Regions from separate parts of the Cupriavidus sp. GA3-3 genome, predicted to be linked through region 1. Evidence: predicted binding sites of a transcription regulator. Region 1 holds the regulator's gene; each other region holds the start of a gene.
The links. Region 1 encodes FNR, which switches genes on or off when oxygen is low (the NO sensors DNR and NnrR bind a similar motif). Its sites were predicted from a motif close to TTGATNNNNATCAA; they were not measured.

Region 1 (3,803 bases):
CGTCGTGCTCGCTCGGGTGCGGCGGGGTGCCGTTGTCCGGCAAATCGCCCCGCGCCCCGTCCGGATTGGGTGCGGCTGGTTCGGTGGAAGCGGCCTCGGCGGCATCGTCGGCTGCAGCTTGCAGCGGTTGCGCGTCAAAGCCATTGGCGCCCTGGTCGACCGGGCCGGTCGTCTCGGCTTCGTTTGCGACGGATGCTTCAGCCACATCCGCCGCGTGCGCGGCGGGGTTGGCAAAAGCCTCTTCGTCGGCGCTGGCCGCCTTGTTTGCAGCCAGGTCTTCAAAATTGATGGCCTGCTGTTCCAGCAGGGTTGCCTGCGCCTGCGCCTGGGCATCTTCCAGCGGCGGCAGCTCATCCAGCGTACGCAGGCCAAGATCGTCCAGGAACGCCTTGGTGGTCGCATACAGCGCCGGCCTGCCCGGCACGTCGCGGTGTCCGATCACCTCGATCCAGCTGCGGTCCTCAAGCTTCTTGATGACTTCCGTGCTGACCGTCACGCCGCGGATTTCCTCGATATCGCCGCGGGTCACCGGCTGCCGGTAGGCAATGATCGCCAGTGTTTCCATCACCGCGCGCGAATATTTTGGCGGCTTTTCTGGATTCAGCCGATCCAGGTATTCACGCATTTCCGGCCGGCTCTGGAAGCGCCAGCCGCTGGCCAGGGCCACCAGTTCCACGCCGCGCGGCCGCCAGTCCTGGCGCAGTTCATCAAGCAGCACGCGGATGGTGTCTGCGCCGACGTCGTCGTCAAACAGCCGCCGCAGATCATTGACGCGCAACGGTTCCTGCGCGCAGATCAGCGCCGTCTCGAGGACGATCTTCGCCTCTTGGGTATTCATGTTGATGGTGTGCAGCCTGTCTTTGCACCTGCTCCCGGACGGATCCGGGGCACCGGAGATTTTGGATACAGCGGTGCGAAAGCCACCGCCATCTCATTGCGCAGCTAGCCGGATACCTGCTGCATCCAAGCCGTGCACTTCCCTATCTTTGCATCGAGTTGCCGGGCGTTCCGGCAGGAGATCGTTCGCATGCGGTTATGGGCCAGCCAGCGAACCTCTTGCGTAGCGCGTCCGCACATACCGGACGTCGCTGTCAGCGAACTGAAGGCCTCGGACGCAAGAAAAACGGGTATCGGGAGCAAGGCCGGCATCGCCAACACCGCAGTGCCAGCCGGACTTTTGAACCAGATCTTTTGAACCGGATGGACTGTGGGGACGGGACGGGCATCGAAAACCTTCCGCTTCCCCTGCCCTGAACTCACCTTCTGGTATGAAGGCCGCCTGGCGCTGCTCGCCCGCTGCTTACCGCGGCTCACAAGACACCGCGCGATACCGCAATGTTGGCGATTGTATGGCATTCCCGCCCCCGCCTGCAACCATCATCCGTTGCCGGCGCAGCGCCGGCGCCTCAGAACACCAGGCAGAATCCATGCTCGGCCAGCGAATGTGGCAACAGCACCGCTCGCGCAATGCCAAGGCCGCCGAACGCCATTACCGCCAGGCCGGCCCCCAGTCGCACGCCGGGACGTCGCGACAGCGTACGCAAATAGCCTGACAGGCCGGAGAGCACCAGCAGGTTAGGCAGTGTGCCGAGCCCGAACACGCCCATCACGAGTGCGCCGGACGCCGCATTGCCCGCCAGCAGCGCGAGCGTGAGCGCCCCATAGACCATGCCGCACGGCACCAGCCCCCACGCCAGGCCCACGCCGTATCGCCGCGCCAGGCAGCCGCGTGCGCGCACAAAGGACGGCATGCCGCGTGCCACGCCACCCAGCCGGCGCGCCACCGCTGCGCTGGCACGCGACGCCAGCCGCTCCAGCCAGTCGACGGTAAACGTGTTGCCGCGCAGCAACCGCCAGCCCGACCCCAGCAGCATGACGCTGCCCGCGCCGAACAGCCAGCGCTGCACCGGCAGATAGTCCTGTTTCCACGCCGAAGCACCGACCGCGCCTAGCGCGGCCCCAAGCAGCATATAGGTCGAGATCCGGCCCAGGTGCATTATCAGCAACTCGCCGAGCCAGGCGGCACGGCTGGGCACCAGACTGATCGTCGCCGCCGCGCCGTGACGCTGCTCCACGGCCAGCGCCACGCCGCCGCACATGGCGGCGCAGTGGACCCCGCCCAGCAAAGCCAGCAGAAAAACGCTGATCAGTACGCCAAGTGTCAATTCTCACTCCCTACCACATCACATCGCACGGTAAAATGCCGTTATCGCGCCCTCGCTGCCATTTCTAGCAGGTTCCAATTGCTCACCTCCATTCCCATTACCGAGATGTCACCACGCTGCTCCACCTGTGCGATGGGGCAGCTGTGCCTTCCGGTCGGCATGTCGCAGCAAGACCTCGCCAAGATGGACACGCTGGTTCAGGAACGCATCCGTGTGCACAAGGGTGAAACCCTGTATCGCATGGGCGATCCGCTCACCGCGGTCTATGCCGTGCGCTTTGGCACGCTCAAGACCCACGTCACCACTGAAGACGGCCGCTCGCAGATTACCGGCTTCCACCTGCCCGGCGAAATTGTCGGTCTCGACGGGCTGGGCGAGATGCAGCATGCCTCCGATGCCGCCGCGCTGGAGGACACCGAAGTCTGCGTGGTCCGCATGAGCGAGTTGCAGTCCCTGTCGGCAGACCTGCCGTCGCTGCAGCAGCAGTTCCTGCGCCTGATGGGCAAGGAAATCACGCATGACCAACTGATGCTGGTCACGCTGGGCTCGATGCGCGCCGAGGAACGGCTTGCCGCCTTCCTGATCAACCTCTCTGAGCGCCTGTCGGCACGCGGCTATTCGGCGTCCGAGTTCGTGATGCGCATGAGCCGCGAAGAGATCGGCAGCTACCTGGGCCTGAAGCTCGAAACCGTCAGCCGCCTGTTCTCCCGCTTTGCCGAAGCCGGCCTGATCCAGATTCGCCAGCGCCACGTCAAGCTCGTGGACATCGACGGCATCAAGCAGCTCTACAGCCGCTCCTGCTAAGCGGCCAAGGCGCTGCCAGGTACCGCATGCGGACATGGCAGCGCAGACCTCACACCGATCCGCTTATTCCAGTTCGTCGGTATCGCTGAGCCGCGTCGGCATGGTGTAGAGCGTCAGTCCGCTGGACAACGCGCAGAACACCCAGGCCATCAGGAAACCAACGGTGTAGACCGATTCGCGGGACGCTTCGATCGGCTGGCCGAAGAAGTTCAGGTCACCGGGATCCACCACCGAAAACACCGTCGCGGTCGCGAACCCGGCCATCAGGAACGCCGGCCAGAGTACCCACATCAGCCAGCGCAACCTCATGGCTGCCTCACAGCGGCAGCCTTGGGCGGCGCGGCGTCGGCCTTCTCGACCACCAGGCCATGGCGCGTTGCACCCTGCACCGGCATGTCCGGATGCGTGGATGCCAGCCAGATCGTCACGCCACACGCCACCATCGCCACCAGCGGGCCGCTCATCAACAGCCACGGCCACGGCTCCTTCCACCACGGATTGCCTTGCTGACTCATCTTGCCCCCTTCATCTTGACGACCTAGCTTCACAAATCGCGCGGCACGATGAAACTGGTGGATTGCCGGATTTCGGCATGCCCCCGCTCCGTGCCTTCGCTCGTCACCGTCACGTTGATCTTGTGCGTGCCCTGCGCCGCGGCCTCGATCGGCACGCGGATCCGGATCGGCAGCAACCGGTTGGACGTCGGCGCCAGCGATTCGGCCTGCTTGTCGTATTCCACGGTCAGGTTCTTCAGTTCGTCGCTGTCGGCGCGCACGCTGATCTGCATCGGCGCTTCGGTGGTGTTGATCAGCTGCAGGCGATAGACATTCTCGA
Region 2 (3,803 bases), on a different contig from region 1:
GCACCCTCAGCCGGGTACAGGCGCGTTGTCGCTGGTCTGGCGGCCGCGGAAATCGGTCCAGCACAGGGCCTTGAAGTCATAGAGCTTGCAGCGGCGCGCGGTATCGAAATACCAGCGCCAGGAGAAGTTCTCGATGATGATGCGGCCCGGCAGCGCGTGCTCCAGCAGTGCCTGGGCGCGCTTGAGGCGGTACAGCGGCACGCTCATGTCGACGTGGTGCGCGGTGTGTTCCATGATGTGGTGCAGCGCCGCGCCGATGCCGTGGCGGAAGCGCAGGTGCACGGTGGTCGAGACAAAGGGCTGTGCCTTGGCCCACATGGCCTTGGTGTCATACCAGGCGACGCTGGTGTGGGTGTGGTGCACATACAGCACGAAGCCGACGGTGACGTTCCAGACCAGGAATGGCAGCACAAAGCCCGCGCCGGTCAGCAACCACACCGACTGCTCCGTGGCCAGCGCCAGGCCCGCCAGCGCGCCGATCCAGGCCAGCCCGAAGGCGGCTACCAGCACACAGTCGCCGGTGAAGATCGGGCGGCGCGTAGCCATCTGGCGCTTGCTGGGGAAGAACATCTTGCACCACCAGATTTCCACCAGGTAGTACAGGCCCGGGCCGAAGCCGGTGCGGTAGATGCGCTCCATCACGCGGCGCCAGCGCGGCAGCGCGTTGAATTCTTCCAGTGAGTAGGGCGCCCAGACGAAGTCGAAGCCCTTCAGGTTGGTATAGCCATGGTGCACCACGTTGTGGCCGACTTCCCACAGGCTGTACGGCGTCAGCGAGGGCAGGAAGGTGAGCCGGCCCAGCCACTTGTTCAGGCCGCGGCGCGGGGTCAGGCTCTGGTGGCAGGCATCGTGGCCGATGATAAACAGGCGCGCGATGATCAGCCCGGCCAGCACGCCCAGCGCCAGCTTGGCGGCCCAGTGCTGCGCCAGCACCACGCCGGCCAGCACGGCGCCGAACAACAGGTAGTCGAAGGCGAACAGCAGCAGTGCGCGCGGCGTGCTGCGCTGGCCCAGCGGGATCAGCCAGCCGCGGATGATCTTGCGCGAGGGCAGCGGGGCGTCCGGCGCAATCGGCTCCGGCAGCGGGGCGTGGTTGGGCGCGCCCTTGCGCGCGGCATGGGGCACGTCATGCGGGCCACTGGCGCGCTCAGGGGCGTGAGCGGCGGATTGGAAAGCGGTCATGCGGAACCTTCTGATTGCGGTCGGATGGGTAAGGGCGCACGGCGCGCAGAACGGCCGCGGCGGAACCGCAAGGTTAGAAGGCTTTGTCGAAGACGGCCTTGACGGTCGTCAAGCCGGAGGCGGGGGCGAAGCGGTAAAAGCGCGCCCGCCGCATGGCGGCGGGCGGCTGCTGGCCAGGTGACGGATCAGGCGGCCGGCACGTGGGCGGCCTCGCCCATCACATAGACGCTGTCGATGACGCGGTCGTCGCCCAGCATGGCAAAGGCGAACAGCTCTTCTTCCAGCGTTTCCGAGCGGTTGCTGCGGCGGGCGATCAGCGGCGTGGCCTTGGGGTCCAGCACGATGAAATCGGCCTCGCAGCCAACGCTGAAGCTGCCGACGCGGTCGGTCCAGCCCAGCGCCTCGGCCGCGGCACGGGTGGCCAGGTAGAACATGCGCAGCGCGGTCAGGTAGTAGCCGCCCATGCGCGCCACCTTGTGCGCCGCGTTCATGGTGCGGAACATCGAGAACGAGGTGCCGCCGCCGACGTCGGTGGCCAGCGTCACGTTCAGGCGGTTGGCGTCGGACTGGTGGAAGTCATAGAAGCCGCTGCCCAGGAACAGGTTGGAGGTGGGGCAATGCGCCACCGCGGCGCCGCTGTCGGCCAGGCGCCGGCGGTCGTCCTGGTCCAGGTAGATGGCGTGGCCGTACATCGCGCCCGGGCGCAGCAGGCCGTAGCGGTCGTACACGTCCAGGTAGCTGCGCGCGTCCGGGAACAGCTCGGCCACCCATTTGACCTCGTCGCGGTTCTCGGCCACGTGGGTCTGGATAAAGGCGTCCGGGTAGGCGCGCGCCAGTTCGCCGCAGGCGGCCAGCTGCGCCTCGGTCGAGGTCGGGGCAAAGCGCGGTGTGATGGCGTAGGCCAGGCGTCCCTTGTTATGCCAGCGCGAGAGCAGGTCGGCGGAGTCCCGGGCACCGGTCTCGGCCGTATCGCGCAGGAATTCCGGGCAGTTGCGGTCCATCATCACCTTGCCCGTGACCATGCGCAGGTTGCGCGCCTCGCTTTCGGCAAAGAGGGCCTCGGCCGAGGCCTTGTGCACCGTGCTCCAGACCACCGCGCTGGTGGTGCCGTTGCGCAGCAGTTCCTCGGTGAAGAAGCCGGCCACGCCGCGCGCGTAGTCGGGATCGGCAAAGCGGCGCTCTTCGGGGAAGGTGTAGGTCTCGAGCCAGTGCAGCAGGCCCGGCGACGGCGACGCGATCATGTCGGTCTGCGGGTAGTGCACGTGGGTGTCGATAAAGCCGGGCACGATCAGCTTGCCGCGGTGGTCGACGATCTCGGCGTCGGCCGGAATGCGCGCAGCCAGCTGCGTATAGTCGCCGGCAGCGGCGATGTGCCCGTTGGTGACGATCAGCACCCCGTCGTCCCAATACTGATATGCATCCTCATGGAATTGCGGATCGCGCAGGAAATGCAGCACGCGGCCGCGAATGGCACGGGTGAGGGAGTCAGTCTTGGGGTTGGTCGTCATGGTGTGTCTCTTGTGGCCGGCCCGCGCGGAACGGCATGGTTCAAGCAGCGGGCCGGGCTATTGGCATGCGCCGCGCTCAGGCCGCTGGGGCCGTTGCGGGCGGGGACTTGGGCGGGCTCGACCAGAAGTGGTCGACTTCCGCCAGGAATTCGGCCTTCTGCATGGCAGGCAGGAAGGCCGCTTCAAAGCTGTTGCGGGCAAGCTTGTGGGCATCGGCCGCGTCCAGCGGCAGCGCCTCGAAGGTGGCTTCCCAGTTGGCGTTCATATAGCCGCCGAAGTAGGCAGGATCGTCCGAATGCAGCGTGATCACCACGCCGGCATCGAGCATGCGCTTGAGCGGGTGGTCGCGCAGGTCCGGGTAGACCTTGAGCTTGACGTTCGACAGCGGGCACACGGTCAGCGCCACGCGCTCGCGCGCCAGGCGTTCCACCAGCGCCGGATCGTCGATGGCGCGCACGCCGTGGTCGATACGCTGCGCCTTGAGGATGTCGAGCGCGTCGGTGACGTATTGCGCCGGACCTTCCTCGCCCGCGTGGGCCACCAGGTGCAGGCCCAGCTCGCGCGCCCTGGCGAACACGCGCGCGAACTTCTCGGGCGGGTTGCCTCGCTCGGACGAATCCAGGCCCACGCCGACAAAGCGGTCGCGGTAGGGCAGCGCGGCCTCCAGCGTGGCGAAGGCGTCTTCCTCCGGCAGATGGCGCAGGAAGCACAGGATCAGGCTGCTGGAGAAGTCATATTCGGTGCGCGCCTGGGCCAGGGCATCGGCGATGCCGTCGATCACCACGCCGATGGGCACGCCGCGCGCGGTATGGGTCTGCGGATCGAAGAAGATCTCGGCGTGGCGGACGTTGTCGGCGACGGCGCGCTTGACGTAGTCCATGGTCATGTCGAAGAAATCTTCCTCGGTCAGCAGCACGCTGGCGCCGGCGTAGTAGATGTCCAGGAACGACTGCAGGTCGGTGAAGGCGTAGGCGGCGCGCAGCGCCTCGACGCTGGGATAGGGCAGCGCCACCTGGTTGCGCTGCGCGAGCCGGAAGATCAGTTCCGGCTCAAGCGTGCCTTCGATATGCACATGCAGTTCGGCCTTGGGAGTGCGGCGGATCTGTTCCGCGA
Region 3 (3,803 bases), on a different contig from region 1:
CGAGCGGGAAATCGCCCACGTCCACGCGCCCCTGCAGTGCCCGCCGCATCTCGGCCGCGCCGCTGCCGCGCAGGCCGGCCAGCGCGCGCGCCAGCCATGCCGCGCCGATATAGCCGGCCAGCGTGGCCGGCGACGGCGGCTCATCCAGGTATTGCTTCATGCGCGCCACGTGTTCCTTCACCACCCGCAGCGTGGCCTGTTGCGGCCCGGGCGCGACCTGGGTCAGCACCATGCCGCCGTTGTAGCCAGCGCCCAGGATTTCGCGCGCGGCGGTGGCGCTGACCGACGACAGCCCGACCAGGAAACCGTACCAGCCCTGCACCGCCAGCGCGCGGCCCAGTCCGGCGTAGGCGAGGGTATCGCCCGCCACGATCACCGCGCCCGGGCGGGTGGCGGCGATGCGCCGGGCGGCGGCCTCGGGATTGGCGTCGAGCGGCACCGCGCGCGTCCCGGTCTGCGCCTCCAGCCGGGCCAGCGACGGGGCGGCGAAGTCCGGCGCCAGGGCCAGCGCGATGCTGGTCATGCCGTAGCTGCGCAGCTGGCGTACCGCCGCGTCCAGTTCGGCCTGGTAGTCGGCACGGGTGAACCAGACGTTGTCGGCCGTCAGCGCAAGGCCCGACAGCGGCGCCACGATCTGCACGCCGCGCCGGCCCAGCTCGGCCGATGCCGCCAGCGCCGGCAACAGCCGGTCGCCCGGGCCGAACAGCAGCTCGGCGCGGTCGGTATCGGCCAGCGACACCGCCTGCGCCAGCGCGCGGCGCGGGTCGGGATCGGCGTCGCGGACCACGTGCGCGATGCGCACCGGGCCGTTGCCGGCGTTGACGGCGTCGAACATGACCTTGGCCCCGGCCAGGTAGTCGCGCGCAAGGTCGGCTTGTGCGCCGCCGCGGTCGAGCAGGTGGCCGACCACGATCGTGCGGCGCGCCTGCGACAGTGCTGGCCAGGCGGGCAGGGCCAGGGCCGCGCCGGCGGCGGCAAGCAGGCGGCGCCGGTGCCGGGCCGGTGCTGCCAGGTGCCTGCGCAGCGGTAGGTACGGCGGAAACATCGGAGTCTGGTCGGGAGTTGGCATTGCAGGGGGCAGGTGACGCGCGGGCCGGCGGTGGCGCGCAGCGTATCCGCCGCACATGACACCAATGTGACGCCTGCCGCCCGCAGGGTCCAATGCCCGCGCTTGACGGCGGTCAACGCGTCGGCGGCGGTGCGGCCCTACGATGGGCCGTCATACACTCATACCCCCGCGCCCCCATGATCCCGTCTGCCATAACTTCCCCTGCGCCCGACCGCCGCGCGCTGTCCGACTTCCGTGCGCTGGCCGGCCGCATCGACGGCAACGGCCCGCGCTATACCTCGTACCCGACGGCCGACCGCTTCCACAACGGCCCCGACCTGTCGCTGTACCACGACGCACTGGCCGCCTGCCGCGCCGACGCGCCGGCGCCGCTGTCGCTGTACCTGCATATCCCGTTCTGCGAGAACATCTGCTACTACTGCGGCTGCAACAAGATCATCACGCGCGACCATGGCCGCAGCGCCCGCTACGTCAACTACCTGGGCCGCGAAATGGCGCTGGTGGCAGACCGGCTCGGGCCGCGCCGCCAGGTGCTGCAGTCGCACTGGGGCGGGGGCACGCCGACCTTCCTCGACCCCGGCGAGATGCGCCGCGTGATGGCGCTGCTGCATGAGCATTTCGAGCTGGCGGCCGAGGGCGAGCATTCGATCGAGATCGATCCGCGCCGCGTCGACCACGCCCGCATGGCGCTGCTGGCCGAACTGGGCTTCAACCGCGTCAGCCTGGGCGTGCAGGATTTCGATCCCAAGGTCCAGCAGGCCATCCATCGCATCCAGCCCTTCGAAGAGACCCGCGCCGTGGTGGATGCCGCACGCACGCTGGGTTTCCGCTCGGTCAGCCTGGACCTGATCTACGGCCTGCCGCACCAGACCGCGGCGCGCTTTGGCCGCACCATCGATCAGGTGCTGGCGCTGCGCCCCGACCGGCTCTCGGTCTATAGCTACGCGCACCTGCCGCATGTGTTCAAGCCGCAACGCCGCATCGATGAAAACGCCTTGCCGCCCGCCGGCGAGAAGCTCGACATCCTGGTCTCCACCATCGAGCGGCTGAGCGCCGAGGGCTACGTCTACATAGGTATGGACCATTTCGCGCTGCCCGACGACGACCTCGCCGTGGCCCAGCGCGAAGGGCGGCTGCAGCGCAACTTCCAGGGTTACTCAACGCATGCCGGCTACGACCAGGTCGGGCTCGGCATTTCCGCGATCGGCGCGATCGCGGGGCGCTACGTGCAGAATGCGCGCACGCTGGACGAGTACTACGGCGCGCTCGACCACGGCCGCCTGCCGCTGGCGCGCGGCGTGGCGATGAGCGCCGACGACCACCTGCGGCGCGAGATCATCGGCGCCCTGATGTGCAATGGAGTGCTCGATATCCCGGCGCTGGAAGCGCGCCACGGCATCCGCTTCGGCACGGCCTTTGCGCCGGAACTGGCCGACCTCGCCGCGCTGGGCGCGGACGGACTGGTGCAATGCGCGCCGGACCGCATCACCGTGACGCCGCTGGGCCGGCTGCTGGTGCGGCGCGTGGCGATGGTGTTCGACCGCTACCTGCGCGAAGACGCCGCGCGGCCAGCGTCCACGGGTGCCCAGGCCGTTGCCGCCAACGATGGCGCGCAGCCGGTGCGCTTCGTGCCGCGGGCGCGGTACTCGCGCGTGGTGTAGCGGCCGCGCAAGCGGTACGGACGAAAAAAAGCCCGCGCAATGTGCGCGGGCTTTTTGTTTGCAGCAGGCGGACTTACTTGGCGGCGTTGGCCATGTAGTCCGAGGCGGCGATCACGTCGGCGTCCGGGCCGGCGTAGCCACCCTTGGGCGGCATCACGCCCTTGCCCTTGAGCGCAAAGTTGTGGACCGCGTCCATGCCTTCCTTCAGGCGCGGCGCCCAGGCGGCCTTGTCGCCGAACTTGGGCGCACCGGCCACGCCGGCGGCGTGGCAGGCGGCGCAGACCTGCTCGTAGACCTTCTTGCCCACGTCGGCCGAGGCGGCCGGCGCAGCAGCGGGTGCGGCGGCAGCAGCTGCCGGGGCCGCTGCCGAGGGAGCTGCCGGTGCAGGCGCGGCACCGGCGGCCGGAGCGGCGGCTTCAGGGGCTGCGGCAGTCGCCGGCGCGGCGGCAGCCGGGGCAGCCGGTTCCGGGAACTTGGCACCGCCGGCGTCGGCCATGTAGACCACGGCACGGGCCAGTTCGTAGTCGGCGTAGTCGTCCGGCGTGGTGCCGGCACGCGCGGCCATCGCGCCCTTGCCGTTTATCACCGACTTCATCAGGCCGTCAAAGCCCTGGCCGATGCGCGCGGTCCAGTCGCCGGCGTTGGCGTACTTGGGTGCGCCCGCTGCGCCGGTGGCGTGGCACGCGGCGCAGATTTCCTTGTAGACCTGCTCGCCCGTCTTGAAGACGCGCGGCGCGTTGGGATCCTTGATTTCGAGCGAGGCAACCGGCTTGATGCGGTCGTTGACGGCTTCCGCCGTGGTGGCGGCGCCGGCGCTTTCAGTCGAGCCGTGTCCGACAAAGTTGACCAGCAGAATGATCACGATGATCGGCACCAGGAAAGCCGCGATCACAACTGCGATCAGTTGCTTCGGGGTCTTGATGGGAGACTCGTGTTCGTCGTGTTCGTTGTGGACGTCGCTCATACAGAACTCTCAGTTTTGCAGGAAACCTTCTGGCCGCTTACGCTCGGCTTGCTTATTCTGGCCCGGTCTTGGTCACTCGCTGACCGCTGTCCGGCCCCATGCGGACCGC
Region 4 (3,803 bases), on a different contig from region 1:
ATTGACGCCGTCGCCGGTGACCGCCACGAAATGGCCGGTTCTTGCCAGCGACAGGACAATGGACAGCTTCTGATCCGGACTGACGCGGGCGTAGATGCGCGCACGGCGGGTCAGTTGGTCGAGTCCGTGCGGCCCCTTGCTCTCGGCCTGGCGCACCTGCTCGCCCGTCACGACCTGGTCCGTGGTAAAGCGCAGCCCCGCCCGCGCGCCAATTGCGCTGGCTGTCAACGGATCGTCGCCAGTCACCATCGCCACGTCGATGCCGGCGCTGTAGCAGCGTCGGATAGCGTCCGGGACCTCCGGGCGAACCGGATCCTTCATGCCTGCCATTCCCAGAAAGGTCAGGTTGACCAGGTGCCCGTGTCCGTAGGACCCGTCCGGCTCCGCATCAATCGTGCCTTCTGCGAACGCCAGCACGCGTAGTCCTTGCGCGGCCAGCGCTGCCTTTTCCCGAAGCAGTCCTTCGCGCCGGATCGGCACGGCATGGCCGCGAACGTCCGCCTGGTCGCACATGGCAATCAGAGTCTCGGGCGCTCCCTTGACGAACACGCGGATCGTCTCTTCGTGCCGGTGGAACGAGGCCGCGTACCGCAGGTCTGGCTCATACGGGATACGGGCCACCAAGGGGTACCGCTGTCGGATCTCATTGGCTACGGTGCCCCCCTTGTGCGCTGCGGCCAGCAGCGCCACGTCCACGCTGTCCCCGGTGCCAGTCCAGCCATCACGCTCCCTGGATAGTTGGGCCTCGTTTGGCAGCGCCGCGGCCCTTAGCAGGGCCGCTACCCGCGTTCTCGCGTCATGGTCGGTGGTGCCGGCGGCGCGGATCGTGCAGTTGTCCAGATCGTGTCCGACGTCGCAGCAAAACGCCGTGCCGTCGGGAAGCCGGATATCGGTGACGACAAGCTCGTTCATGGTCAGGGTGCCGGTCTTGTCGGTGGCGATCATCGTGCAGGATCCAAGCGACTCCACGGCGGGCATTTTGCGCACGATCACATGGGCCTTCGCCATCCGCCGCATGCTGATCGCCAGCGCCACCGAAATGGCGACGGGCAGTCCTTCGGGGATCGCGCTTACCGCCAGTCCGACCGACATCATGAACAGTTCGCGCAATGCCATGCCGCGCAGCATACCCACCAACACCAGCAACGCCACAGCCACGCCTACCGCCACCGCGATCAGTCGGGAAAAACGCTGGAGCCTGAGAATCAAAGGTGGCTGCGAGATGGATTCGCGGCCCAGTTCCCGCGCAATCCGGCCAATTTGCGTGGCAGCGCCAGTTGCCACGACGATGCCGTGGCCCCTGCCGCGGAGCACCACCGTGCCGGCGAAGGTCAGGCACTGGCGGGCGCTCGCTGGGGCGTTGCTGGCATCACATGCTGAGAGCTTGCGCACCGGCAGCGATTCGCCAGTCAGCAGGGATTCATCGCACTGCAGGTCAATGGCGGAGGTCAGTTCCAGGTCGGCCGGCACTCGGTTGCCGGCTTCCAGCACCACCAGGTCGCCCGGTACCAGCGTACTTGCATCGATCTCCTGCTGGATGCCGTCCCGGATCACCGTGGCACGGGGCTGCTCCATCCTGCGCAGCGCCACGGCCGCCTTGTCGGCCGTATGCTCCTGTGCGGTGCCGATGACGCCGTTAATCAGCAGTACTGCCCCGATGAACAGTGCATCCTTCAGGTCACCCAACGCGAGCGACACCGCTGCCGCGGCCAGGAGAATGTAAATAAGCGGACTGAGGAACTGGCGCAGAAACACCGCGGCCACCGACCTAGGGGCCGCCTGAGGCAGCACATTGCGGCCCACCTCGGCCAGCCGCGCATTAGCCTGCGCGGTGGTCAGGCCGGGTGGGACATGTCCCGGATCGACGCGATCCCGGGTGCCGGAATGTTCTTCGTGAGATCGGGGGCGATCCGTTTGCAACGCGCTGGAGCGATTTTGCATGAGGTTTCCCAAGGTATGCCCGGCGCGGAGCCACGCGTGCACACCCTGGGCGTACGCCACGTGCGGCGGGCGGGTCCGGACACTGTTCAAGCGTAGGTACTCGCGTTTCCGCATGATTGATCCGGATCAACCACCACCCGGTTCCCCCTCCTAGACTGGCTGTATCGGCCAGCGGCACCCGTGGCGGGGCCAACGGCCTTGCGCAAGCGTCAAAGGACACCAGCATGCAACTGCAATTCCTCGGCGCGACCGATACGGTCACCGGCTCCAAGTACCTGCTCGATACCGGCCGTCACCAGGTCATGGTCGACTGTGGCTTGTTCCAGGGATACAAGACCCTGCGCCTGCGCAACTGGGATCCACTGCCGCTCGATCCGGCCAAGCTCGACGCCGTGGTGCTGACCCATGCCCACATCGACCACAGCGGGTATTTGCCCCTGCTGGTGCGCAACGGCTTCCGCGGCAGCGTGCACTGCACCATGGGCACCGCGCAGCTGTGCGGAATCCTGTTGCCAGACAGCGCCCACCTGGCGGAAGAAGACGCCGATTATGCGAACCGCAAGGGCTTCTCGCGTCATCGGCCCGCATTGCCTCTTTACACAGCAGCCGACGCTGCACGAGCAATGCGGCGGCTCCAGCCGATGCAGTTCGGCAAGCGCTTCCAGGTAGTGCCCGGCGTAGAGGCCGAGTTTGCCCGGGCCGGACATATCATCGGCGCGGCTATCGTCACGTTGTTCGTCGACGGCAAGCGCATCGTCTTCTCAGGCGACCTCGGGCGGCAGCAGGACATCGTCATGCGCGCGCCGGAGATGGTGCGTCAGGCGGATTACCTGCTGGTGGAGTCAACCTACGGCGACCGGCGGCATCCGGACGACGACCCGCTCGATGTGCTCGGCGAGATCGTCAGCCGGACGATTGGCCGCGGCGGCAGCTTGATCATCCCCGCTTTTGCGGTAGGGCGCACGCAGAGCCTGCTGTACTGCCTGCACCGCCTGCGCGAACTCAAGCGAATCCCCGACGTGCCGGTGTACCTCAACAGCCCGATGGCCATCGACGCGACCATGATTTTCTCGCTGCATCCGGAAGAGCTGCGCATCAGCCGCGAAGAGTGCGCCGCAGCCTGCAATCTCGCCACCCCGGTGCAGAGCATGGAGCAGTCGATCTGGCTGAACCATGACCGAAGTCCCAAGATCATCCTGGCTGGCAGCGGCATGGCTACCGGTGGTCGTGTGGTCCACCATATTGCCGCCTACGGCCCGGACCCTCGCAACACCGTTCTGCTTTCCGGCTTCCAGGCGGCGGGTACGCGCGGCGCAGCGCTGGCCGCAGGCCGGCGCGACATCCGCGTCCATGGCAAGGACATCGCCGTGCATGCGTCGGTGGAGCAGGTGGAGAACCTGTCCGCACATGCCGATGCCGCGGAACTCATGACCTGGCTCGGCGGCTTTCACCAGGCGCCGCGGCGTACGTTTGTCGTGCACGGCGAGCCACAGGCAAGCGATGCGCTGCGCCAGCACATCGAGCGCGACCTGCGCTGGGCGGTCACCATGCCGGAATATCGGCGCTCCTATCCGCTCGACTGATCCAGGCCGGCGCCTGATATGTGCGCCTTTCGTTACGTCTGCCAAACCGGAATCACGTCATGGACTTCAGAACCATCCTCGTCGACCTCAGCGAAGATTCTGCCCGGTCGGCACGCATTGAAACGGCCGCACGGGTTGCCGCGAAATTCGGCGGCAGCGTGGTCGGGCTGACTGCGACTGGAACAAACCTGGAGCCGTTTCGCGGGGCGGGCGAAGAAGCCGGACAATACGCGGCCCTTGCCGCCAGCCAGTTGCACAAGCTGGTTGCCGGTCACAAGG

Region 2: a site for FNR is predicted at 1,281-1,294, ahead of C265_RS15105 (fatty acid desaturase). Genes of this name have one in related genera too.
Region 3: a site for FNR is predicted at 1,172-1,185, ahead of hemN (oxygen-independent coproporphyrinogen III oxidase). Genes of this name have one in related genera too.
Region 4: a site for FNR is predicted at 2,058-2,071, ahead of C265_RS21165 (MBL fold metallo-hydrolase RNA specificity domain-containing protein). Genes of this name have one in related genera too.

What each region holds. Positions count from the first base shown of each region.
Region 1 covers NZ_KB944471.1:213,754-217,556, forward strand. The annotation lists gene scpB (SMC-Scp complex subunit ScpB) at 1-838, opposite strand, end outside; gene C265_RS10995 (sulfite exporter TauE/SafE family protein) at 1,407-2,165, opposite strand; gene fnr (fumarate/nitrate reduction transcriptional regulator Fnr) at 2,244-2,969, shown strand; gene C265_RS11005 (hypothetical protein) at 3,033-3,278, opposite strand; gene C265_RS11010 (membrane protein) at 3,275-3,484, opposite strand; gene ccoG (cytochrome c oxidase accessory protein CcoG) at 3,514-3,803, opposite strand, start outside.
Region 2 covers NZ_KB944478.1:276,771-280,573, reverse strand. The annotation lists gene C265_RS15105 (fatty acid desaturase) at 7-1,182, opposite strand; gene guaD (guanine deaminase) at 1,368-2,690, opposite strand; gene C265_RS15095 (adenosine deaminase) at 2,767-3,803, opposite strand, start outside.
Region 3 covers NZ_KB944486.1:51,221-55,023, reverse strand. The annotation lists gene C265_RS20880 (ABC transporter substrate-binding protein) at 1-1,069, opposite strand, end outside; gene hemN (oxygen-independent coproporphyrinogen III oxidase) at 1,246-2,730, shown strand; gene C265_RS20870 (cytochrome c5 family protein) at 2,804-3,694, opposite strand.
Region 4 covers NZ_KB944488.1:25,048-28,850, forward strand. The annotation lists gene C265_RS21160 (HAD-IC family P-type ATPase) at 1-1,941, opposite strand, end outside; gene C265_RS21165 (MBL fold metallo-hydrolase RNA specificity domain-containing protein) at 2,166-3,524, shown strand; gene C265_RS21170 (universal stress protein) at 3,584-3,803, shown strand, end outside.